Regions from separate parts of the Pseudomonas sp. EA_35y_Pfl2_R5 genome, predicted to be linked through region 3. Evidence: riboswitches for the same ligand, from Rfam matches in the RefSeq annotation. Region 3 holds a riboswitch; each other region holds the start of a gene.
What was found. Region 3 has a riboswitch for cobalamin ahead of cobG (precorrin-3B synthase). Riboswitches for the same ligand answer to the same signal wherever they lie in the genome.
Positions count from the first base shown of each region.

Region 1 (5,920 bases), on a different contig from region 3:
CCTGGGTCTGCGCATGCAGCTGGGCGCCGGCGGCGCTGATCACCAGCTCGCCGACCAGGTTGATCAACTCGTCGAGTTTGTGCGCGGCGACGCGGATCTGGGTGTTTTCCTGGGCCTTGCGCTCGCGTGAGGATTGTTGCTTGGCCAGTGCCGCATTGACTGCCTGCGGCGCCACCAGGCCTTCCTCGACCAGAACGGCGCCGAGGGCCGGCTTCAGCTCATTGGCTTCGGCCTGTACCGCCAGCCCTTGTTGCAGCTCGTGTTCGGTCAGCAGACCGCTGGCAACCAGGATGCTGCCGATTCGTGCGTCGGTCTCTGGCAGCTCGTGGATCAGTTGCAGGTAATCGTCGAGTGCGCTGTTGGGCGGCAGGATACGCAGGGTGCAGAAATCGCGAATAAAGGCGAATACGTCCTCGATTTCCGCCTTGCTTGCCTCGCTGCACAGGTCGATTTCGAAGCCCAAATAGCACTGCTCTGGATCGAGCTCGTCGAGCGTTGGCAAGGTGTCGTCGATCACCTGCAGATTGAGGATCTCTCCCAGCTGTTGCAGGTAGCGGATAAAGCCCGCAGGGTCGAAACCGTTGCGCAATAACTGGTTGTCGAAGCGCAACGAAATATGCCAGACGCCTGGGGCGTTACAGTCGGCGCAGCGCGCGATACGGCCGCGATTGCTGCAATCTTCTTCGATAATATCGATCAGCGCCGGTGCGATGGTTCCGCCGCCATGCTCGTTGAGCGCTTCGAGCAGCTCGCTCTGGTGGCTGGTGTCGACCGGCAGCTCACCGCTGTCCGCATCAATCAGCTCGACCATCGAGGCGATTTCGTCCAGGCAGCGCAGCATTACCGAGATCAGCTCAGGGGTCAGGCTGCGCTGGCCGTCGCGCACTGCCATCAACAGGTTTTCCAGGTGGTGGGTGAAGCTCACCAGTGGCGTCAGGGAAAACAGCCCCGCCGAGCCTTTGAGCGTGTGCATAGCGCGGAACAAGCCGTTGATCGCTTCCTGATCCTCGGGTTGCTGATCCAGTTGTAACAGGTACTCCTCGGCCTGTTTGGTCAGGTCGCGGGCTTCCTCGATGAAGCCCAGCAGCAGCTGGCTCCATTGTTCTCCATTGAGCATCGCGTGGTCCTGTCAGACTGAGGGGGAGGCGCGGTACAGGACCTGCAGACGCAACAGGTCGAGCAGGTCACGCAACTCGGGACCGGGCTGCAGCAGCTGCAGCTCGGCGCTGTATTGGCGCAGGTGTTTGTCCAGGGCCAGCAGCAATTGCACGCCAGCGCTGTCGAGCTCTTCCAGCGCCTGAATATCGAGCGTCCAGACCCCGGGTGCAGGTTCGGCGACAGCCGCCAGCAACGCCTGGTGAGCGTCGCGGGCTTCGTAGATGGTCAGACTGCCGCTGAGGCTGTAGGCGGCCGTGTCGTGAGTGGTCAGCTGGTACATATCAGCTGGCCAGCTTGTCGACGGCCGCGAGTAGCTGCTGCGGCTGGAAGGGTTTGACAATCCAGGCTTTGGCGCCGGCCGCTTGCCCCTCGGCCTTCTTGCCCTGTTCGCTCTCAGTGGTGAGCATCACGATTGGTGTGAAGCGGTACTCATTACGGGTTTTGACCTCCTTGACCAGGCCGATGCCGTCCAGGTTGGGCATGTTCACGTCGCTGATGATCAGATTGATCTTTTGCCCATTGAGCTTGGTCAGGGCGTCGCGCCCGTCGACCGCCTCGATAACCTGGTGGCCTGCGCCGGTCAGGGTCATCTTGACCAGTTGGCGCATGGAGAGGGAGTCATCGACGATCAGAATGGTTTTTGCCATGGCACAGGCTCCGGCTTACGAAGAGAAAAGCGTCAGAAAAAGGTGACTTCGGTTTGGCTGGCACGGCCAGCCTTCTTGACGCCGCGTTCTTCGTCGGTGGTGAATTGGCGGCGTAATTCGTCAAGCCATTGCTGCGGCTTGGCGATGATCGGGTCCTGCTGTTCGATGGCGCGTTGCAGGCGTTCGAGATCGAGCTGAAGATGGTCGAGCATCTGATCGGAGCGGTCCTGGAACTGCAGGCTGACGATGATTTCCTGCAGGGTGCTCTGGGTGGAGCGGGCGTCCTGTTGCAGTTCGCGGGAGGTGTCGGCGAGTGCTTCGAGGCTGTGGCTGAGACCCTTGATGATGTCGCCCGAGACCTGGTCGAGGTAGCGCAGGTTGCTTTCCTCGCTGCTGGAAAGCTCCTCAGCGGCGCTCACCGTGGAGCGGATCGCCTTGTTGATCTCGCCGACCTTTTCCACCATGCGCTGACCGGTTTCCGCGGACAGGCTGGAAAGCTTGCGCACCTCGTCGGCGACCACCGAGAAACCGCGGCCATATTCGCCCGCACGGGCTGCCTCGATGGCGGCATTGAGCGCCAGCAGGTTGGTCTGGCTGGCGATGTCCTGAACGTGTTTGGACATCGCCTGCAACTCGCTGGCGTAGCTGTTGAGGTGGCTGATGGTGGCGAGCAGTTCATTCTTGTGCACGCTGGCGGCGTGGAAGGCGGTGGTGACTTCGTCGAGACGCCGCTGCGCCTGCCGCAGGCTGTCGGTCATGCCGGCGTTGCCGGTTGCGCTGTCAGAACGGCTCAGGGTCTGCTCCAGGTGCTGGCCAAGGCTGGCGAAGCGCTCGAACAACTGGCCGACGTTGAGGGTCAGCAATTGCCTGACCTGTCCCAGGTTCTGGTTCCAGGCCGGCAGAACGGCGCTCAGCAGAGGTTCGCAATCTGGTGACGACGGCGCCTCGACAACCTCGATTGGCGGCGCGACGGCGACGGTTTGCGGCCGCAGGAACAGCGCGGCGATTGCCGTGAGCAGGGCGCCGACGCCACTCACCCACGGCAGGCCGAAGCCAAGCCCGGCCAGACAGATGACGATTCCCAACCAGAGAGTGCAATAGGTCAACACGGCGAGCTTTCCCACGAGTTCGAATGCTGGGAAAGATAGGAGTTCGCCGTGGCAACGGAATATAGGGGAAACCCCTACACGGCCTAGGGGTTTCCATCTGAAGGCCCGAACAATCGGCGTTTGACGCCCAAACCCGAACTCTCTACCCTTCGCGCCTTGTAACAGGTGCCCCCAACGCTGTGCGTGTGGGGGTGAAACTGGGAAGTCGGTGCGTTGTGCGTTTACGCCAGTCATTCCGACGCTGCCCCCGCAACGGTAAGTGAGTCAATCGCCGCAAGTGCCACTGTGCTGTATGCATGGGAAGGCGCGGTCGAGAGCCTTGACGGTTCGCTCACAAGCCCGGAGACCGGCCTGTTGCAGTCCACGGCATCGCGGAGGGCGATGGCTGGCGTGTGGTTTGCGCTGTGCGTGAACCCGCGCTTTCCCTATCCCCGCATGCTTTTTCCAGCCAGATCGCCCTGTGGCGGTGGAGCAGTGCGATGACTGAATCGATTGAGCGTGACGCCCGGCACAAGGCGCGCATGGCCCGCAAGAAAGCCCTGATCGATGAAAAGATTGCCCAAGCCCAGGACGAATACGGCCTGCTGCTGGTGCACAGCGGCAATGGCAAGGGCAAGAGCAGCAGCGCCTTCGGCATGGTCGCCCGCGCCCTGGGGCACGGCCTCAAGGTTGGCGTGGTGCAATTTATCAAGGGCGCGGCCAGCACCGGCGAAGAAGCCTTCTTTCGCCGTTTTCCCGATGAAGTCAGTTATCACGTAATGGGCGAGGGCTTTACCTGGGAGACCCAGGATCGCCAACGCGATATCGATAAGGCGCGCGAAGCCTGGGCGGTAGCGGCGCAACTGCTGAATGACTCGGCCATTGGCCTGGTGGTGCTCGACGAGCTGAATATCGCCCTGAAATACGGTTATCTGGAGCTCGATGCGGTGCTCGCCGATATTGAAGCGCGGCCGCTGCTGCAGCATGTGGTGGTAACTGGTCGCGGCGCGCTGCCAGGGATGATCGAGGCAGCGGATACCGTGACCGAGATGAGTTTGGTCAAGCACGCCTTCAAGGCCGGGGTTAAGGCGCAGAAGGGAGTGGAATTTTAATGAGCCACTCGGCTGCCCGCCAATGCCCCGCGCTATTGATCGCCGCACCGGCCTCCGGCCAAGGCAAGACCACTGTGACCGCTGCCCTGGCACGTTTGCACGCGCGCCAGGGTAAGCGCGTGCGGGTGTTCAAGTGCGGCCCGGACTTCCTCGACCCGATGATTCTCGCCCGCGCTAGCGGCGCACCGGTGTATCAGCTTGACCTGTGGATGGTCGGTGAGGCCGAGAGCCGTCGCTTGCTGTGGCAAGCGGCGGGCGATGCCGATCTGATCCTGATCGAAGGGGTGATGGGCCTGTTCGATGGCACGCCGTCGGCGGCTGATCTGGCGCGACACTTCGCCGTACCAGTGCTAGCGGTTATCGACGGCTCTGCCATGGCGCAGACCTTCGGTGCCATGGCCCATGGCCTGGCGACTTTTCAGTCTGATCTGCCATTCTCCGGGGTGCTCGGCAACCGGGTCGGCAGTGTGCGGCATGGCGAGATCCTACGCGATGCGCTGCCGGCCTCGATTCACTGGTACGGCGCCTTGCCGCGCAGCGCCGAAGTCGGCTTGCCGAGCCGTCATCTGGGGCTGGTACAGGCAGGCGAACTGGCTGACCTGGATGCACGCCTGGACGCCGCCGCCGATGCCCTGGCCGCCAGCGCCGATACCAGGCTGCCGCCCCCCGTCAGTTTCGCCGCGCCTGAACAGGCCAGGCCCGCGCCTTTGCTTAAGGGCGTGCGCATTGGCGTGGCGCGCGACAGCGCCTTTGCCTTTCTCTACCAGGCCAACCTCGATCTGTTGAACGAACTGGGCGCTGAGTTGAGGTTCTTTTCGCCGCTCAGCGATCAGCAACTGCCCGATATCGACAGCCTGTACCTGCCTGGCGGCTACCCGGAGCTGCACCTGGCTGCACTTGAAACCAACCAGGCCATGGCTGAGGCGATCCGTGCGCACCATGCTGCCGGTAAGCCAATCCATGCTGAGTGCGGCGGCATGCTCTATTTGCTCGACAAACTGACCGACAAACAGGGCGCCAGCGGGCAGATGCTCGGCTTGCTAAATGGCGAGGCGACTCTGCAACCGCGCATGACCGCCATGGCCTTGCAACAAGCGGAGCTGCCGGAAGGGCTGCTGCGCGGCCACAGCTTCCACTACTCGGCACTGAGCAGTGAGCTGCAACCGCTGACCCGTGGCGAGTGCCCGAACTACAAGCGCACCAGTGAGGCGGTCTATCGCCAGGGCCGGATGACCGCCTCCTATATCCACTTCTATCTGCCATCCGACCCGGTTGCCGCTGCCGCGCTGTTTCTCCCTGGAGCGCCGGCATGAGCGAGCAGGCCTTTAGCCCTGATGAGCGCGCGGCGGTTTACCGCGCTATCGCCGAACGCCGCGATATGCGTCATTTCAGCGGCGGCGAGGTAGCGCCCGAGCTGCTTGCGCGCCTGCTGGAGGCCGCCCATCAGGCTCCCAGTGTCGGGCTGATGCAGCCTTGGCGGTTTATTCGCATCACTCGCCCAGCGTTGCGTGAGGCGATCCACGGCCTGGTGGACGAGGAGCGCCTGCGCACAGCCGAGGCGTTGGGCGAGCGCAGCGATGAATTTATGCGGCTTAAAGTCGAGGGTATTCGCGACTGCGCCGAGCTGTTGGTGGTAGCCCTGATGGGGGGCCGTGAGGCCCATGTATTTGGCCGGCGTACCTTGCCGGAAATGGACTTGGCGTCCTTGTCCTGCGCGATTCAGAACCTCTGGCTGGCCGCCCGCGCCGAGGGGCTGGGCATGGGCTGGGTATCGCTGTTCGAGCCACAGGCCCTGGCGGATCTGCTCAACATGCCGACCGGCAGCAAACCGCTGGCCGTGCTGTGCCTGGGGCCAGTGACGGAGTTTTATGAGGCGCCGATGTTGGTGCAGCAAGGCTGGGCCGAGCCAAGGCCA
Region 1 is NZ_CAXAOW010000003.1:79,798-85,717, forward strand. Features, by position in the region: gene AACX99_RS07585 (chemotaxis protein CheA) at 1-1,117, opposite strand, end outside; gene AACX99_RS07590 (STAS domain-containing protein) at 1,130-1,438, opposite strand; gene AACX99_RS07595 (response regulator) at 1,440-1,805, opposite strand; gene AACX99_RS07600 (methyl-accepting chemotaxis protein) at 1,838-2,563, opposite strand; cobalamin riboswitch at 3,061-3,283, shown strand; gene cobO (cob(I)yrinic acid a,c-diamide adenosyltransferase) at 3,394-4,005, shown strand; gene AACX99_RS07610 (cobyrinate a,c-diamide synthase) at 4,005-5,318, shown strand; gene bluB (5,6-dimethylbenzimidazole synthase) at 5,315-5,920, shown strand, end outside.
Region 1: another riboswitch for cobalamin. It lies ahead of cobO (cob(I)yrinic acid a,c-diamide adenosyltransferase); the one in region 3 lies ahead of cobG (precorrin-3B synthase).

Region 2 (5,920 bases), on a different contig from region 3:
GCTTTGTTCTGGAGCTGGACGACACTCTGCCCGACACCCTGGAGGGCGACGCCAGCAAGCTGGTGCAGAGTCTCAGCTGTCTGCTGGATAACGCCATAAAGTTCACCCTGCATGGCGAGGTGCGTGTGCGCATCAGTCGCGGCGGCACGGCCAGCGATATCCTGCCGCTGCGCATCGAGGTGATCGACACCGGCATCGGTTTCGCGACACCGGCCGACGGCAAGCTCTATCAGCGCTTCCAGCAGCTGGATGGTTCGATGACCCGCGAATACGGCGGCCTGGGCATTGGCCTGGCGATCTGCCGACAACTGGTCGACCTGCTCGGCGGCGACCTCAGCCATGAGTCCCAGCTGGGGCAGGGCAGCTGTTTCCGCCTGGAACTGCCGCTGGCCTTGCCGGTGCAGATGACCACTCCAGCCGCAGTGGTGCTGCGTGCCACCGGCCCGGCATTGCGCGCGCCTGAGCAGTGCACGGTATTGATCGTCGAGGACAACGCGATCAACCAACTGGTAACCCGCGGCATGTTGCTCAAGCTCGGATATCAGGTGCGTACCGCCGACAACGGTGCCGAAGCGCTGGAAGTGCTGCGCAGCGAGACCGTCGACGCGGTGCTGCTGGATTGCCAGATGCCGGTAATGGACGGTTTCGCCACCTGCCGCGCGCTGCGCAATCTGCCCGGCTGTCAGCTGCTGCCGGTACTGGCGATTACCGCCCACAGCCACAGCGGCGACCGCGAGCGCTGCCTGGCCGCAGGCATGAGCGACTACCTGGCCAAACCGGTGAAGTTCGAGCAGCTGCGCAATCTTTTGCATGACTGGGTGCTCTGCCGCGAGTCCTGATCTTACGATCTGCTGCGCTCACCCTACGGGCCAGTCGTAGGCTGTTCCTTCGCTGCGCTGCGTTTCTCGCCGCTTTGACCAGCCGAAGGCTGTTACTACGTAGCGCCTTGTATGGCTCTAGCTCGCGAGATCGTAAATTTATTGTTGAGTTGTATACGCCAGCAGCTGGCCAATATGCCCGCTGTTGTGCCCGGAATCGCCCTTTAGCCAAACTCTGAATCCTGATTCACTTAAGCGATAGTGAATCAGGATTCAGACCATGGCCTATCGCACCACTGCACTGCGCATCGACCGCGACCAGGCGCTGCGTGAGCGCATCATCAGCGCCGCTCTGGCGCGGGTTGCCGAGGGCGGTTTTGCCGCCTTGACCATGCAGGCATTGGCCGAGGATGTGGGGATTGCCACCGGTAGCCTGTACCGTCATTTCAGCAGTAAGGGCAGCCTGGCGGCCGAGGTGTTTGCCGTGGCCAGCCAGCGTGAGGTCGATGCGTTGGCTGCTACCGTGCGGGGCACTGGCAGTCCAGTGCAGCGTCTGGGCGCAGGGCTTGAGCGCTTTGCCGCGCGGGCCTGGGACAGTCGCCGTTTGGCCTTCGCCCTGATCGCCGAGCCGGTCGATCCGGAAGTCGACGAGCAGCGCCTGTTCTACCGCGAAGCCTATGCCGATCTGTTCGTCGAATTGCTGCAGGAGGGCGTCGACCAAGGCGTGTTCCATGTGCAGCAGATCAACCTGGTCGCAGCCTGCCTGGTCGGCGCCATTGCCGAAGCCCTGGTCGGGCCGTTGTCGCCGCCTGCGCGTGCCGCCCGTGAAGCCGGATACCCCGCCCCCAGCCTGGCTGAAGTCAGCCAGGCCTTGGTCACCTTTTGCCTGCGCGCCGTGGGCGCCAAATTTCCTGAAGAGGAGCCTCAGCCATGAATGCCAGCCAACACGCCGAAACCCATGAAGTGTTCAACCAGGTGCCGCCGCTGGATGGCGCCAACCTGTACCGCGTTGACCTGCCGCTGCAGGAGTGGACCAAGCGTTTCGGCGGCGGCTGGGCCGAGCAGCGCCTGGATGTATATGGCGGCCTGGCGGGCGGCGAGCTGATGGCCGCAGGCTTTCTCGCCAACGAAAACAAACCGGTGTTCAAGAGCCATGACCGCTACGGTCACCGTGCCGATCTGGTGGAGTTTCACCCGGCTTATCACCAACTGATGAGTGCGGCCATTGAACACGGCCTGCCGTCCATGCCCTGGACCGATCCGCGCGCGGGCGCCCAGGTGGCGCGCGCCGCCATGAGTTACCTGCACAGCCAGGCCGAGGCCGGTAGCGGTTGCCCGCTGACCATGACCTTCGCCAGCGTGCCGGCGCTCAAGCTGCAGGCCGATGTGGCCGAGAAGTGGCTACCGAAAATCCTCTCGACTCAATACGACCCGCGCAACCTGCCGATCGAGCAGAAAACCGGCGCGACCATCGGCATGGCCATGACCGAGAAGCAGGGCGGCACCGATGTGCGCGCCAACACCACCCGCGCTTATCCAGTCGGCCTTGGCGGCCCGGGCCAGGTCTACGAGTTGGTCGGCCACAAGTGGTTCTGCTCGGCGCCGATGTGCGATGCCTTCCTGACCCTGGCGTACACCACCAAGGGCCTGACCTGCTTTCTGCTGCCGCGCCACCGCCCGGACGGCATGCGCAACGAGTTCTATATCCAGCGCCTGAAGAACAAGCTGGGCAACTGGTCGAACGCCTCCAGCGAGGTGGAGTTCCGCGGCGCCCTGGCCTGGATGGTTGGCGAAGAGGGCCGTGGCGTGCCGACCATTATCGAGATGGTCGCGTTGACCCGCTTCGATTGCATGATCGGCTCCAGCGCCCTGATGCGTCAGGCCCTGACTCAGGCCGCGCATCACTGCGCCCATCGCCAGGTTGGCGGGCGCGCACTGAGCGAACAGCCGCTGATGCAGAACGTGTTGGCCGATCTTGCCCTGGAAAGCGAGGCGGCCTTGGCGCTGACCATGCGCATGGGCAAGGCGCTGGATAACGCCCATGACGAGCAGGAAGACAAGTTCGCCCGCCTGGTCACCGCCGTGGGCAAGTATTGGATCTGCAAACGCGCGCCGGCGATGATCAACGAGGCCGCCGAATGCATGGGCGGTGCCGGTTATGTCGAGGACACCATCCTGCCAAGGCTGTACCGCGAAGCGCCGGTCAACTCGACCTGGGAAGGCTCGGGCAACGTGCAGTGCCTAGACGTGCTGCGCGCCTTGTCCAAGGAGCCGGGCGTGCTTGATGCGCTGTTTACCGAACTGGGCGACGGCCATGGCGATGCGTGGCTGAAAGCGCATATCACGCAACTGCAGGCGGATTTTCGCGACACCGCCGATATCCAATACCGCGCCCGTCAGCTCACCGAAGATGTGGCGCTGGCGCTGCAGGCCAAGCTGCTGCTGGAAGCCGGTAATGCGCCGGTGTCCGATGCCTTTATCGTCAGCCGTCTGGGCGGGCAGGGCGGTCGGGTTTACGGTACCTTGCCGCGTGGCGTGGATGTCGAAGCGCTGGTGGCGCGCAGTACGCCGCACCTGATCTGAGGCCTGAATATGCACGCCACTCTCTTTGAACAGTTACAGGCCTGGCTGGCCGGTGATATCGGTGCGGATTATGGTATCTCCCAGCTGCAGGCCGCAGCTGGGGTGGCGAGCTTCAGCAGTCAGCCGCCGGCCGTGCACTTCAATCCGCTTGGCGGTGTGCATGGCGGCTATACCGCCACGCTGTTCGATGCGGCGCTGGGGTTGGCGGTGTACTCGCAGGCCAGTGCCGAGGAGGTCTACGTGACCGCCAGCCTGCAAGTGAATTACCTGCGCCCGATGGGGCTGGCGGCCTTGCCGCTCCATACCGAAGCTTGCGTGCAGCAGCGCGAGGGGCGACAGGTATCTGCGCAAGCCACTTTGCATGATGCTCAGGGGCAGCTGTGCGCCAACGCCAGTGCCGTATTCACCTGCTTGCGTCATACGGCGTCAGGCTCTCTTCCGTCTGTTGGCGCGCCTGCGCCATAAAATGCCGGGTCTGTCATTTCTCTCTGCCGCCGGGTAAGGTGGCCGCCGATGGTTCCAGCTCGTGTTAAGCGACTGGATGAAAAGGGAACATGGAAAGCACCGCGACCGGTGCCGAAGCCATGGCTGCCCCCGCAACTGTAAACGGTGAATAGCGCCCATATGCCACTGACCGCAAGGCCGGGAAGGCGGGCGAAGTGTCAAACCGTGAGCCAGGAGACCTGCCATCGAAGCCGGGCGCTTATGCCCATCCCCTCAATCCAGATCATCGCGCGGTGGGCGCGGTACAGGAATCTCTATGCACATCGAACCCGAAGTCGTTACTGGCGCCAAACTCTTCCTTAGTTATGCAACCGCCGCAGGTGCCTTTGGCCTCACGGCCAAGCTTGCCCTCGACAGCGTACGCAGCAACGGTGGCGCTGCCGCTCTGGCGTTACGCAGCGTGCTGACCACTGCCCTGGTGTTCTGCTTCTTCGAGGTCTTTCCGCACCATGCGGTCGGGGTTTCCGAGGTGCATCTGATCCTCGGTTCGACCCTGCTGTTGCTGTTCGGCGCCGGTGCTACGGCTGTTGGTCTGGCGCTCGGTCTGCTACTGCAGGGGCTGCTGTTCGCTCAGTTCGACCTGCCGCAGTACGGTATGAACGTCACCACGCTGCTGGTGCCGCTGTGGGCTATCAGTGTGCTGGCCAAGCGCATTATCGTGCCGGGTACTGCCTATGTGGACCTCTCCTACAAGCAGGCGCTGGCGCTGTCGACTGCCTATCAGGGCGGCATCGTCGCCTGGGTCGGCTTCTGGGCGTTCTATGGCAACGGCTTCTCCGGCGATAACCTGGAGGCCGTGGGCAGTTTTGGCCTGGCCTATATGAGCGTGATCCTGATCGAGCCGCTGGTCGATCTGGGTGTGCTGGCCGCTGCCAAGGCGCTGTCGACTTATAGCCGTGGGCCGTTGTTCAACTCGCGTCTGCACCAACCGGCCTGATTGATTACTGGCGACGCTGCCAGATCAGCTTACCGGTATTGCTCTCAGTGACCAGGTACTGGTCACTGAAGCGATAGTAGGCGGCAGGCTGATAGTCGCTGCGGCCCTGCATCTGCACTTCCAGCAGGCCGTTATTACTCTGCCAGCGGCCGCTGTATTGCAGTTCGCCAGGGCTGTCGTAGTTCCAGTCGGCGCCACCTGCCACGCTACGTGTCCATTGTGAAACGCTGCCGTCGCCCTGCATGTGTAGAATCATCTGCGTGGTCATAGAGGCGAAATTGGCGCCGCCGCTGTTAATGATCTTCTCGTGTACCCAGGTGCCGATCAGTGCCGGGTCGCGGGTGGCGCTGCTGCTTGGGCTGCTTGCTTGAGCGGCTACTGCACTCAAATTCTGTCGGTGGAACAGCGCCTTGCGCTCCAGGGTTGCCCCGGTAGTCGGATTACGCGCGGCGATATGGGTGTTGAGCACGCCATTGGCGTAGGTGGCATTCATATTGGCAATCAGCTGCCCGGATTGCGCTTCGCTGATCTGCGCGCTGAGCAACTGGCCGTCAAAGCTGCCGCTGATCTGCAGGCGCAACCTGCCACCTTCCACATACTCCCCCGTGACCTGCTGGCCCTGGCTGCGCAGGTGCATTTCGGCTGGCTGGCCATCCAATGTGGTCAGGTAATGGCCGTCCAGGCTATCGGCCAGCAGAAAACTGGGTAACAGGCAGAGCACAAGGGTGAGCAGCGCGCGCGGCATGAGTGTTCCTTAGGCAATTGGCTAACAGAAGATTAGCAACGGATGCTTGACCTGGGGGCCGCCCCGCACTTGCAGACTGCGACGCAGCTGAAAAATAGGAGTGTTGCCATGACCCGCGAACAAGCCTTCTGGCAGGAATACCAACTGGCCCGCGCCCTGCGCGGCACTGATCCTGCTGCCGAGCTGCGCCATCTGGAACGGGCGCATATTCTCGGTCAGCGCTATTTCAGCGAACACCTGCGCAGCCACCTGTGGGTGCTCGCCTGGGCCTGGCGGCAGCGCGATTGGGCCGAGGGCTTGGCACAACTGCTGCGCATTCCCGGTAGCCTGGGG
Region 2 is NZ_CAXAOW010000013.1:54,898-60,817, reverse strand. Features, by position in the region: gene AACX99_RS18250 (hybrid sensor histidine kinase/response regulator) at 1-839, shown strand, start outside; gene AACX99_RS18245 (TetR/AcrR family transcriptional regulator) at 1,099-1,752, shown strand; gene AACX99_RS18240 (acyl-CoA dehydrogenase family protein) at 1,749-3,401, shown strand; gene AACX99_RS18235 (PaaI family thioesterase) at 3,411-3,866, shown strand; cobalamin riboswitch at 3,899-4,106, shown strand; gene AACX99_RS18230 (energy-coupling factor ABC transporter permease) at 4,162-4,842, shown strand; gene AACX99_RS18225 (hypothetical protein) at 4,847-5,587, opposite strand; gene AACX99_RS18220 (DUF3703 domain-containing protein) at 5,696-5,920, shown strand, end outside.
Region 2: another riboswitch for cobalamin. It lies ahead of AACX99_RS18230 (energy-coupling factor ABC transporter permease); the one in region 3 lies ahead of cobG (precorrin-3B synthase).

Region 3 (5,920 bases):
TTGGCCATCAGTTCTGGCGCGGCCAGCAGGCAGGCCAGGCTCTGCGCGGCCAGGTTGCTGGTTTGCAGCGCCTGTTGCAGTTCGCTGAGTAAATCGGCGCTGGCGCGTTCGATCCACACGGCCACCTGTTGCGGGTGGATCAGCAGTTCGTCGGCATTGGCCGCGCGGTTGAGCGGGCTGATATGGATCACCCGGTTGGCCTGGTTATCCACCGGCAGTTTGGCCTGGGCCAGCCAGGGTGCGTCGCCCTCGATCCTCACCGCCTGGCCGCCGAGCAGGTCGCTGACAAAGCTTTTGCCTTGTTCCAGATCGGCCAGTACATAGCCGGCTGGTGGCTCCAGCAGGCAGGTGCCAAAGCGCAGTTCGCCGCTGGTGGTGATCGCCGCGCTGGTCTGCAAATGCGCGGCAATTTCCCGCGCCATGCGGTTGACCCCACCGAGGCCGCCGAGCAGCGGCACCACGGCGCTGCCATCTTCGGCCACGGCCAGCACCGGTGGCTCGTGGTCTTTCTCGCCGAGCACGGCGGCCAGGCTACGAATCACGATGCCGACGGCGCACAACACAATCAGCGGCGTACCGGCGCGATAGAGCGTGCGCAGGGTGTCGCCGAAGTCGTCATAAAGCCGATCGACATCCGCCACTCGACCGCTCAGGCCGTGGATTTGCGCCTGTGAATAAAGCGCCTGGATGCGCCGAGCGCAGGGCAGGGCGGAGGGGCCGAGGATAATGATGGCGGGAGCAGCGGTCATAAGGTGTTCCGTGGTTGGCGTAGGAGCGGCCTTGGCCGCGATCAATGGGTAGGGTGGATGACGCTTTTTTCATCCACCATCTCGGCGTTGGTGGATGGGTGAAGCGTCATCCACCCTATGGGTCGTTAAGCCCCGGTTAACCGCGCCATTTCTCGCCGGGGATCACGATCATCGAGAAGTACGGCGAGGACATCGGCTCCACTTCATCCAGCGGCACGATGCGCTGGTTGCCCATGGTCGCGCGCTCGACGTAGTGGGCGCGCTGGTCGATGCCCAGCTCTTGCAGCACACGGCGAACTTTCTCGAAATTGCGCCCCAACTTTATGATCACCGCGGCTTCGGCGCTGTGCAGGCGCTGCTTGAGTTCGTCTTCGGGCAACACGCCGGAGAGCACGCTCAAAGATTGATTGCGGTACACCAGTGGGGTGCCGAGCACCGAGGCGCAGCCGAGCATGGAGCAAACGCCGGGCACCACTTCCACCTCGTACTGGCCGGCCAGACGGTCGTGCAGGTACATATAGGAGCCGTAGAAAAACGGGTCGCCTTCGCAGATCACCGCTACATCCTGACCGGCGTCGAGCCGCGCGGCGATCTGCACCGCGCAGGTGTCGTAGAAGTCGCTGATCACATCTTCATAGCTCAGCGGCGCGGCGAGTTTTTCCGTGGTCACCGGGTAGACCAGCGGCAAGCGCTGCTGGGTGTCGGTCAGGTGCTGCTCGATAATGCCGAAGGCGTTACCGCCCTGGCCCTTGTTGGCTTTGGCCTTGGCCACAAAGTAGCCGACCACAGCGGCCGATTGCAGCAGGCGCAAGGCCTTGAGGGTAACCAGCTCGGGGTCGCCGGGACCGACGCCGAGGCCGAGCAGGCGGCCTTTTTGTGTGCTCATCACTCCACCTCCGTGGCCAGGGCGTTGACCGCCGCCACCGCCATGGCGCTGCCGCCACGCCGACCACGGACGATTACATAAGGCACGCCACGGCTGTCGGCGGCGAGGGCGTCTTTGGATTCGGCTGCGCCGATAAAGCCCACTGGCATGCCGATAATCAGCGCCGGTTTTGGCGCGCCGGCGTCGAGCATTTCCAGCAGATAGAACAGCGCGGTGGGCGCGTTGCCGATCACCACCACGCTGTCTTCCAGGTGCTCGCGCCAATGTTCCAATGCGACTGCCGAACGGGTATTGCCCAGTTCGCGGGCCTGCTCGATCACGCCGTCGTTATGCAGGGTGCAGATCACCGGGTTATTCGCGGCCAGGCGCGGGCGGGTGATGCCTTCGGCGACCATCCGCGCATCGCAGAGAATCGCCGCACCCTTGGCCAGGGCCGCGCGGCCAGCGGCACCTGCGCCGGGGGAGAAGCGCAGGTCCTGCACCACATCGACCATGCCGCAGGCGTGGATGATACGCACGGCGAGCTTTTCCAGATCGGCCGGGATCGCTGACAGGTCAGCCTCGGCGCGGATGGTGGCGAAGGACTGACGGTAGATTTCCTGGCCGTCGCGGATGTACTCAAGCATCGCTGTTTCCTGTTGCGCAGTGGGCGGCGAACCAGTCGCCGGCCTCGTCGATAGTCATGGCGCTGGCCTGCAGCTGACCGAAACCGGCCGCCTCGGGCGTGCGTTGATAGAGTTGGTAGTGGCCAGCGCTGCTGGCCAGCAAGGTAAAGGGCGCGGTATGGGCGGCGGCGCAGGAGCGCGGGCAGGCGCTTAGATGCACCTGCGGCCGTGCGCTGCTGGTGCGCAGGCGCTTGGCGAGCTGCAGGGCATCGGCCTTGCTGTCGCTCAGGCCTTTGCTGCATGCGGCTGAGCCGGTACAGGCGATCAGATTGCTTAACGGCTCCTGCGCATCGGTGAGCAGGCCGAGTTCGGCCAGTGCGTGCAGCAGTTTGTCTGCCGATGGCTTGGGGATATTCGGTAGCAACAGGCCCTGCCAGGGCGTCAGGCGCAGGCTGGTATCGCCACAGTGCTCAGCCAGCTCGGCCAGGGTTTTGAGTTGTGCGGCGTCGATCCGCCCCAGCCGCGAGGCGGCGGCGACCATGTACAGGCCGGCCTGCTGCTGTGGATAAATGCCCATCGGCGCGCGTGGGCTGACTGGTTTGCGTTGCCAATCAGCCGGGGCCGCTTGCACGGTAAAGGGCAGGCGCGTTTGCAGCTGTTGCAGCAGTTGGTGGGCGGGAATCACGCTTAGCAGCTGGCGCATCCGGCTGTGTTCGTTGCCAGCCAGATCGAGGAACAGCCTGAGCAGCTGTTCTACCAACGGCACGGCCTGCTCAACGTTGACCATGCCCAGCGGCGGATCACTGGGGCAACCCGCCAGGCCAAACGTCAATCGGGCCGGCGATCCGGGCAGGGCGCTAAGCCAGATATCGTGGGGGTGTTCGAGCATCGCCAGGGCTTCGCCGCCGTCCAGCTGCAAGGCGAACTTGGCCGACAGCCCATGCAGCGCCGGGGTGGTTTGCAGCAGGGCGAGCAGCGCGGCGGCCAGTGGGCGGGTGTCGAGCAGGGCGTGCGGGTCGAGGCCGGCGGCGGGGCTGAGCAGCAGGTTGCGCACATCGTCGGCGGCCGGGTTGCTTGGGCCCAGGCCGGCGGCCAGCAGGCGCTCGATCAGCTCGGCCTGCTGGCCAGCCAATACGCCACGAATCTGCAGATTGCTGCGGTTGGTCAGCTCCAGCAAACCGTTGGCGCAGCGCTCGGCCGCCTCGGCGATGGCGCGTGCCTGTTGGCTGTTAAGCACGCCGCCGGCCAGTTTGACCCGGCAGATGCCGCCGTCCAGCGCCGGAACGATACGCAGCAGGCCGGGACACGCGCTAGGACGTGGGTCGGGCAGGTCGGCGGAGGTTGGACGGTCGCGCAAAAAGGGTCACCAGCAACAAAGACGCGGCGACCGAACCAGCGAAATCCGCCCACAGGGGATTTCATGGCATCGGTACACCCCGCCCGATGTTGGCACTCGCGACTAGCGTCGTCGGCAGGTCTCCTGGCTGACAGGTCATCATCTGCCGCGGCCTTCCCGGTTACCCAGTGGCGCAGTTGCGGCAGACTCGCTGTTTACAGTTGCGGGGGCAGCCACGGTTTAACCGTGTTCCCTCTTAGGCCCTATGCACAATGGCGGCGGGCACCGACGAAGGCGCTATTATGCCCGCTTTGTTTGACGCGCAGACACCCTTGCTCGTCGGGCGGGCGCAGAGGAGTGGGTATGACGGCCTGGTTAACCCTGGTGGGCATTGGTGAAGACGGTTACGCCGGTCTGGGTGAGGCGGCGCGTCGGGCGCTGGGCGAGGCGCAGTGGATTGTCGGCAGCCCACGACAGCTGGCGCTGTTGCCCAGCGATCTGCCAGGGCAGCACGAGCTGTGGCCGAGCCCATTCAGCCTGGAACCCGTACTGGCGCGGCGCGGTACGCCGCTGTGTGTGCTGGCCAGTGGTGATCCGCTGTTCTACGGGGTTGGTGCGAGCCTGGCGCGGCAGCTGCCAGCGGAAGAGTTGCGGGTGTTTTCCGCACCGTCTTCGGTGTCCCTGGCCGCCGCCCGTATGGGCTGGCCGTTGCAGGAGGTGACGGTGCTGTCGCTGGTGGCGCGGCCGTTGGCGGCGCTGCAGGCGCAGATTTTCCCCGGTGCGCGGCTGCTGCTGTTGAGCAATGACGGTGATAGCCCGGCGGCGGTGGCCGAGTTGCTGCGCGCGCGTGGTTTTGGCCTCAGCCGGTTGACCGTGCTGGAGCATTTGGGCGGCGCCAGTGAGCGGCGCATCGACGGCTTGGCCAGTGACTGGTCGCTGCCACGGGTGGCTGACCTTAATCTGCTGGCGGTCGACTGCGTTGCAGATGCCGACGCGCGCTTGCTGCCGCTCACGCCGGGTTTGTCGGACGACACCTATCAGCACGACGGCCAGCTGACCAAGCGCGACGTGCGCGCCATCACCCTGGCGCGCCTGGCGCCGCAACCCGGCGAGCTGCTTTGGGATGTCGGAGCGGGTTGCGGTTCCATCGGTATCGAATGGATGCGCACACACTCCAGCTGCCGGGCGCTTGCGGTCGAGGCCGATGCCGGCCGTCAGGCGCATATCCAACACAACCGCGATGCCCTCGGCGTGCCCGGCCTGCAATTGGTCGCCGGCCGTGCGCCCGAGGCCTTGGCCGGCTTGGCCGCGCCAGATGCGATCTTTATCGGCGGTGGGGTGACCATCCCCGGCGTGTTGGAGCAGTGCTGGGCCAGCCTTAAGCCGGGCGGTCGGCTGGTGGCCAATGCCGTCACTCTGCAAAGCGAAGCGGCGTTGGTGGCCTGGCGCGAGCAGGTGGGCGGCGAGTTGATCCGTATCAGCGTGGCCCAGGCGCAGCCGCTGGGCGGTTTCGACACCTGGCGCAGCGCCTTGCCGATCACCCTGCTGGAGGTGTGCAAGCCGTGAGCCCGCGAATTCTGCTATTGGGCGGCACTACCGAGGCGCTGCGCCTGGCGCGGCGTTTAAGCCCTGAAGCGATCTACAGTCTGGCCGGGTTGGGCCGGGTGCCGGATGACTTGCCCTGTCAGGTGCGCGTCGGCGGCTTTGGCGGAGCCGAAGGGCTGGCGACGTTTATCCGCGAACAGGGCGTCGAACTGCTGCTCGATCTGACCCACCCCTATGCCGCACAGATCAGCACCAATGCCGCCCGCGCCGCCGAGCTGAGCGGAGTTGCCTGCTGGGCGCTGCGCCGCCCCGGCTGGCAGGCTGGCGCCGGAGATGACTGGCGCGAAGTGGGTGACTGGAACGAACTGGTGGCTGCGCTGCAAGACTTTCGTCGTCCGCTGTTTACCCTAGGCCGCGAACCGCTGGAGCATCTGCATGAAATCCCCCCTCATCAACACTGGACGGTGCGTTGCCTAACGGCCCAGGAGGCCGTGCCGCGGGCGACAATTATCGGCGCTCGCGGGCCGTTTGATCTGCACGGCGAGCGCGCACTGTTCGCTCTGTTGGGCAGCGATGTGTTGGTCAGCAAGAACAGCGGCAGCCAGTCCACCGAGCCGAAACTGCAGGTGGCGCGGGAGCTGAGCGTGCCGGTTTTGCTGCTGCGTCGGCCTGATTTGCCGAGTGTGGAGCGCGAGTTTGCCTGCCTGGAAGATCTTGTCGAGGCGCTGCAGTTATAGGGTAGGGTGGATGACGCTTCATCCACCCTACGTGCCAAATGCAAAACATCCCCTGCTAGACT
Region 3 is NZ_CAXAOW010000001.1:574,102-580,021, reverse strand. Features, by position in the region: gene cobJ (precorrin-3B C(17)-methyltransferase) at 1-749, opposite strand, end outside; gene AACX99_RS02610 (precorrin-2 C(20)-methyltransferase) at 886-1,638, opposite strand; gene AACX99_RS02605 (precorrin-8X methylmutase) at 1,635-2,261, opposite strand; gene cobG (precorrin-3B synthase) at 2,254-3,597, opposite strand; cobalamin riboswitch at 3,694-3,881, opposite strand; gene cbiE (precorrin-6y C5,15-methyltransferase (decarboxylating) subunit CbiE) at 3,940-5,142, shown strand; gene AACX99_RS02590 (cobalt-precorrin-6A reductase) at 5,139-5,858, shown strand.

Region 4 (5,920 bases), on a different contig from region 3:
ACAACGCCACCATCGGCATGGCCGGCCCGGCAATGATCGAAGGCGGCGGCCTGGGCAGCTTCAAGCCAGAGGAAGTCGGCCCGGTCAGCGTGCAAGGCCCCAACGGGGTGATCGACGTGCGCGTGGCCGACGAAGCCGAAGCGGTGCGGGTGGCCAAGCAGTATCTGAGCTACTTCCAGGGCGCACTAAAGGACTGGGACTGCGCCGATCAACGCGAACTGCGCCACTTGATTCCGCAAAACCGCCTGCGCGTGTACGACATCCGCCAGGTCATCGCCACCCTGGCCGACCGCGATTCGGTGCTGGAACTGCGCCGCCAGTTTGCGCCGGGACTAATCACCGCATTTATCCGCATTGAAGGTAAGCCATTCGGCCTGCTGGCGAATAACCCCGCGCACCTCGGTGGCGCCATCGACGCGGTCGCTGGCGACAAGGCCGCGCGCTTTATGCAGCTGTGCGACGCCTTCGATATCCCATTGCTGTCGCTGTGCGACACACCTGGATTTATGGTCGGCCCGCAGGCAGAGAAGCAGGCCACGGTGCGCCATGTCTCGCGCATGTTTGTTGCAGCCGCCAGCCTGACGGTGCCGTTCTTTACCGTAGTGTTGCGCAAGGGTTACGGCCTTGGTGCCCAGGCCATGGCCGCCGGCAGCTTCCATTCGCCGCTGTTTACCATCGCCTGGCCCAGCGCCGAGTTTGGTGCTATGGGCCTGGAGGGTGCGGTGCGCCTAGGTTTTGCCAAGGAACTGGCGGCCATCGAAGAGCCCGCCGCGCGCCAACAGCTGTTCGACAAGCTGGTGGCCAAGGCCTACCAGAACGGCAAGGGCATCAATATGGCCAGTTTCCTCGAGATCGATGCGGTGATCGACCCCGTGGAAACTCGCGCCTGGCTGCTGCGCGGCCTCAACGCCACGCCCAAGCCTGCACCGCGTGAAGGCAAGAAGCGCAGCGTCGATAGCTGGTAAGCGTTCAGCCCAGGGCGGGCATCTTGCGACAGCTTGTTTGGGCAGTTTCCGGCGCTTCGGGTAAACTGCCGCATCTTTTGCACCTATAACGATCTGCCTGATGCCGACGACCTTCCACGAGATTCCCCGTGAACGCCCGCTGACGCCCCTTCTAGACCGCGCCAACACGCCGGACGAGCTACGCCGTCTGGGCGAAGCCGAGCTGGAAGTCCTGGCCGATGAGCTACGCCAGTACTTGCTGTATACGGTCGGGCAGACCGGCGGGCACTTCGGCGCGGGCCTTGGCGTGATCGAGCTAACCGTGGCGTTGCATTACGTCTTCGACACCCCGGATGATCGGCTGGTGTGGGATGTCGGCCATCAGGCCTACCCGCACAAGATTCTTACCGGCCGCCGCGAGCAGATGGGCAGCCTACGGCAGAAGGACGGCATCGCCGCCTTCCCGCGCCGCAGTGAGAGCGAGTACGACACCTTCGGCGTCGGCCACTCCAGCACCAGCATCAGCGCAGCCCTGGGCATGGCGATCGCCGCGCGCATCCAAGGCAGCAAGCGCAAAGCCGTAGCGGTAATCGGCGACGGCGCACTGACCGCCGGCATGGCCTTCGAGGCCCTGAACCACGCCAGCGACGTCAGCGCCAATATGCTGGTGATCCTCAACGACAACGACATGTCGATCTCCAAGAACGTTGGCGGCCTGTCCAACTACCTGGCCAAGATCCTCTCCAGCCGCACCTACGCCAGCATGCGCGAGGGCAGCAAGAAAATCCTCTCGCGCCTGCCGGGTGCCTGGGAGATCGCCCGTAAGACCGAAGAGCACGCCAAGGGCATGCTCGTGCCCGGCACCCTCTTCGAGGAGTTGGGCTGGAACTATATCGGCCCGATCGACGGCCACGATCTGCCGACCCTGCTCGCCACCCTGCGCAATATGCGCGACCTCGACGGCCCGCAGTTTCTGCATGTGGTGACCAAGAAGGGCAAGGGCTTTGCTCCAGCCGAAGTCGACCCGATTGGCTATCACGCGATTACCAAGCTGGACCCGATCAAACCGGCCGCCAGTGCCGAGCCGAAGCCGCCCGCGGGGCCGAAATACTCCAGCGTATTTGGCCAGTGGCTGTGCGATATGGCCGCGACGGACCCGCGTCTGGTCGGCATCACCCCGGCGATGAAGGAAGGTTCCGATCTGGTGGCGTTCAGTGAACGCTATCCCGAGCGCTATTTCGACGTGGCCATCGCCGAGCAGCACGCGGTGACCCTGGCCGCCGGTATGGCCTGCGACGGTGCCAAGCCGGTCGTGGCCATCTACTCGACCTTTTTGCAACGCGCCTACGACCAACTGATCCACGATGTGGCCGTGCAACACCTCGACGTACTGTTCGCCATCGACCGCGCCGGCCTGGTCGGCGAAGACGGCCCGACCCACGCCGGCAGCTTCGACCTCGCCTATCTGCGCTGCATCCCAGGCATGCTGGTGATGACGCCGAGCGATGAAAACGAACTGCGCCGCATGCTCAGCACCGGCCACCTGTTCAATGGCCCGGCGGCGGTGCGTTATCCGCGCGGCAGCGGCCCGAATGCCACCATCGAGCCAGGTCTTGAACCACTGGAAATCGGCAAGGGTATGGTTCGCCGCCAGGGTAGCAAGGTGGCCCTGCTGGTATTCGGCGTGCAGCTGAGCGAAGCGCTCAAGGTTGGCGACGCACTCGACGCCACGGTGGTAGACATGCGCTTTGTCAAACCGCTGGATGAGGCCCTGGTACGCCAGCTGGCAGCCAGCCATGAGCTGCTGGTGACCGTCGAAGAGAACAGCGTGATGGGCGGCGCCGGCAGTGCAGTCAGCGAGTTCCTCGCCCACGCAGGCATCCTCAAGCCAATGCTTCATCTGGGCCTGCCCGACTACTACGTCGAACACGCCAAACCGGCGCAAATGCTCGCCGAATGCGGACTTGATGCCGCAGGTATCGAAGCCGCCATCCGCACGCGTCTCGCCAGCCTTTCTGCATGAGCACCGCTCATCCAGAGCTGAGCCAGGCTTGCTTGTAATTCATCCACTCGCGCATTAATGTGCGCGGCGTTTTGCTTCCGCCAAGGTGCGCCCTTCCACAGTGAAGCGGCGTTAAACGGGAAGCCGGTGCGTTCTGACGAACCATCCCGGCGCTGCCCCCGCAACGGTAATCGACCGCAGAGCCATTCTGCACGCCACTTCAACGCCACTGGGTTATCCCGGGAAGGCGAGGCGGCGCACGTCGAGAGCCCGGAGACCGGCCTTGCTGGATGTGACTGGTGTTGCGGAGGGCATCACCGTCAAGTTCAGGCTGCCTCAGCGCGCCCGTTCTTGCCCCTGCCCTCCTCAAAAGTCTTCCGACCTTTTGAGGATTCTCTACGTGAAATTGTCCCGTCTTGCCCTGGCTGTGGCGCTGCTGCCGTTGACTGTTCATGCTGACCAAATCAGCAACAGCGCAGACTCGCTGGAGTTGCCGCCGCTGGTTGTGACCTCCGGGCGACATGCCGAACCGATCCAGCAGGCAACCGCTGCCACTACAGTATTTACCCGCCAGGACATCGAACGCCTGCAAGCGCGCAGCGTGGCAGAGCTGCTTGAGCGCGTACCCGGCGTCAGCGTCAGCCGCACCGGCGGAGCAGGCAGCCAAACCGGCCTGTTCGTGCGCGGCACTTCGACCGCGCAAACTTTGGTTCTGGTCGACGGCCAACGTATTGCCGCCGCGTCCAGCGGCACCAGCAGCCTGGAGTTTCTCAGCCCGGAGCAGATCGAACGCGTTGAAGTCGTGCGCGGCGCGCGTTCGGCGCTCTATGGCTCAGATGCCATTGGTGGCGTCGTGCAGATTTTCACCCGCCAAGGCAGCGGCGACGGCCTGAAGCCCTACATGCGTGTTGCTGCCGGCAGCAACCAGACCTTCGAACGCAGCCTCGGGGTATCCGGCGGCGACGAGCAAACCCGCTTCAACCTGGGCGCGGCACTCGATGAAACTCAAGGGATCGACGCCACCCGCGATAATTTCGGCGCCAACGGCGATGACGATGCCTACCGCAATAAATCACTGAGTCTGAATCTCTCACACCGTTTCAATGACGACTTAAAGATCGGCTTCAGCGCCCTCGACCAGCGCGGCCAGAGCGAGTTCGAAGACCTCTTCAGCACCTCACTGCCCACCACGGACTTCCAGCTGAGCAGCCTCTCCAGCTACATTGATGGCAATATCAGCGACGTCTGGAATAGTCGCCTGGAAATCGGCCACAGCGAGGACAAGCGCGACACCGGCAACGATCAGCCAAACGCCAGCGCATTCTCGTTCTACAGCTTTAATACCTACCGCGACTCAGTCAACTGGGTGAACACACTGGCCCTCAACGAGCGCCACCAAGTGCTGCTGGGCGCCGATTGGTATGAGGATCGTGTAAATGGAAGCGAGGACTTCACTGAGGACTCGCGCTGGAACCAGGCGGCCTTTATCCAACACCGCTACAACGCCGACTATTTCTCCACCGAACTAGGTCTGCGCCACGACAAGAACCAGCAATTCGGCAGTGAGAACACCTGGAATGCCGCGCTAACCGTGCCGTTCAATCACAACAACGACCTGATCCTGTCCTATAGCGAAGGCTTCCGCGCACCGACCTTCAACGACCTGTACTACCCAGACTTCTGCTTCGGCGGTTTTTGCTCCGCCAGTGCCAACCCCGACCTAAAGCCGGAAACCTCCAGAAGCTACGAAGCGCAATGGCGTAGCCGTTACAGCAAAACCGGCGCACTGGAGCTGTCGCTATACCGCATCGACCTGCAGGACGCGATTGTTCTCGACCAGAACTTCATTCCACAGAACGTACAGACCGCCCGTATAAACGGCTTCGAAGCAGCGCTAAAGCAGGAGCTGTTCGGTTGGCAGGGCAACCTGGCACTCGCCTTGATCGATCCACGTGATCGCGACACTGGCCATACGCTCACCCGCCGCGCCAAGCGCACGCTGAGCCTCGATTTGGACCGTACGTTCGGCGAGTTTGCGCTGGGTGCCAGCTGGCGCGCGGTCAGCGGTCGCTATGACGATGCCGATAACACCCGTGAGCTCAGTGGATACGGCCTGCTCAACCTGCGCGGCAAATGGCAAGCCAGCCAGGAAGTGGCCTTCGACCTGAAACTGAACAACCTCTTCGATAAGGATTATGCCGAGGCGACTTACAGCACCAGCAACGGCCGCTTCGGCTACAACAACGAAGGCCGCACCGCGCTGTTTGCCGTGACCTGGGCGCCTCAGCTCTGAGGCGCTAACCGTCAACCAGGCAATCGACTGAGCCCCGCAGAACGCGGGGCTTTTTAGTGTGCGCGGCTCAGGGCCTGACACAGCCGCTCGGTGGCTGCCAGCATCTGAAAGCTCGGCCGTTCCAGTCCGGCATCCGGCACTAGCCATAGCTGCTTACGCTGAACCGCCGCCACGCCCGGCCAGATACGCCAGGCGTCCAGCTGCCCTTGCACGCCGGCCAGAATCACCTCAGGGTTCGCTTGCAGCACCGCTTCCACACTGACCTGCGGCGCAGGCAAGGTGAGCTCGGCAAAGATATTCTCGGCGCCGCAGACACGCAGGGCGTCGCTGATAATCTGCTGCCCGCCGATGGTGTACAACGGCGTATCCCAGACCTGATAGAACAGACGCAACGGCTGTACACGCTGAAAGCGCTGACGCAACGCAGCCAGGCCGCGATTGAATTGCTGCTGCAGTTGCTGACCCTGCTCGGCGCGGCCGATACGCGTGCCGATGTCGACGAAGTTTTCTGCTAGGTCAGCCAGCTTGCGCGGCTCGACGATCAGCAGGGGAATCCCCATACGTTGCAGCTGCTGGCGTTGCGCGCTGCTGATGCTGTCGGGCCAGAGCAGCACCAGATCGGGCTGCAGTTCGAGCAGGCTTTCCAGCTCCAGCTGACCATACTTTCCAACCGAAGGTAGC
Region 4 is NZ_CAXAOW010000009.1:42,994-48,913, reverse strand. Features, by position in the region: gene AACX99_RS15540 (carboxyl transferase domain-containing protein) at 1-965, shown strand, start outside; gene dxs (1-deoxy-D-xylulose-5-phosphate synthase) at 1,066-2,967, shown strand; cobalamin riboswitch at 3,034-3,246, shown strand; gene AACX99_RS15530 (TonB-dependent receptor domain-containing protein) at 3,347-5,239, shown strand; gene AACX99_RS15525 (cobalamin-binding protein) at 5,293-5,920, opposite strand, start outside.
Region 4: another riboswitch for cobalamin. It lies ahead of AACX99_RS15530 (TonB-dependent receptor domain-containing protein); the one in region 3 lies ahead of cobG (precorrin-3B synthase).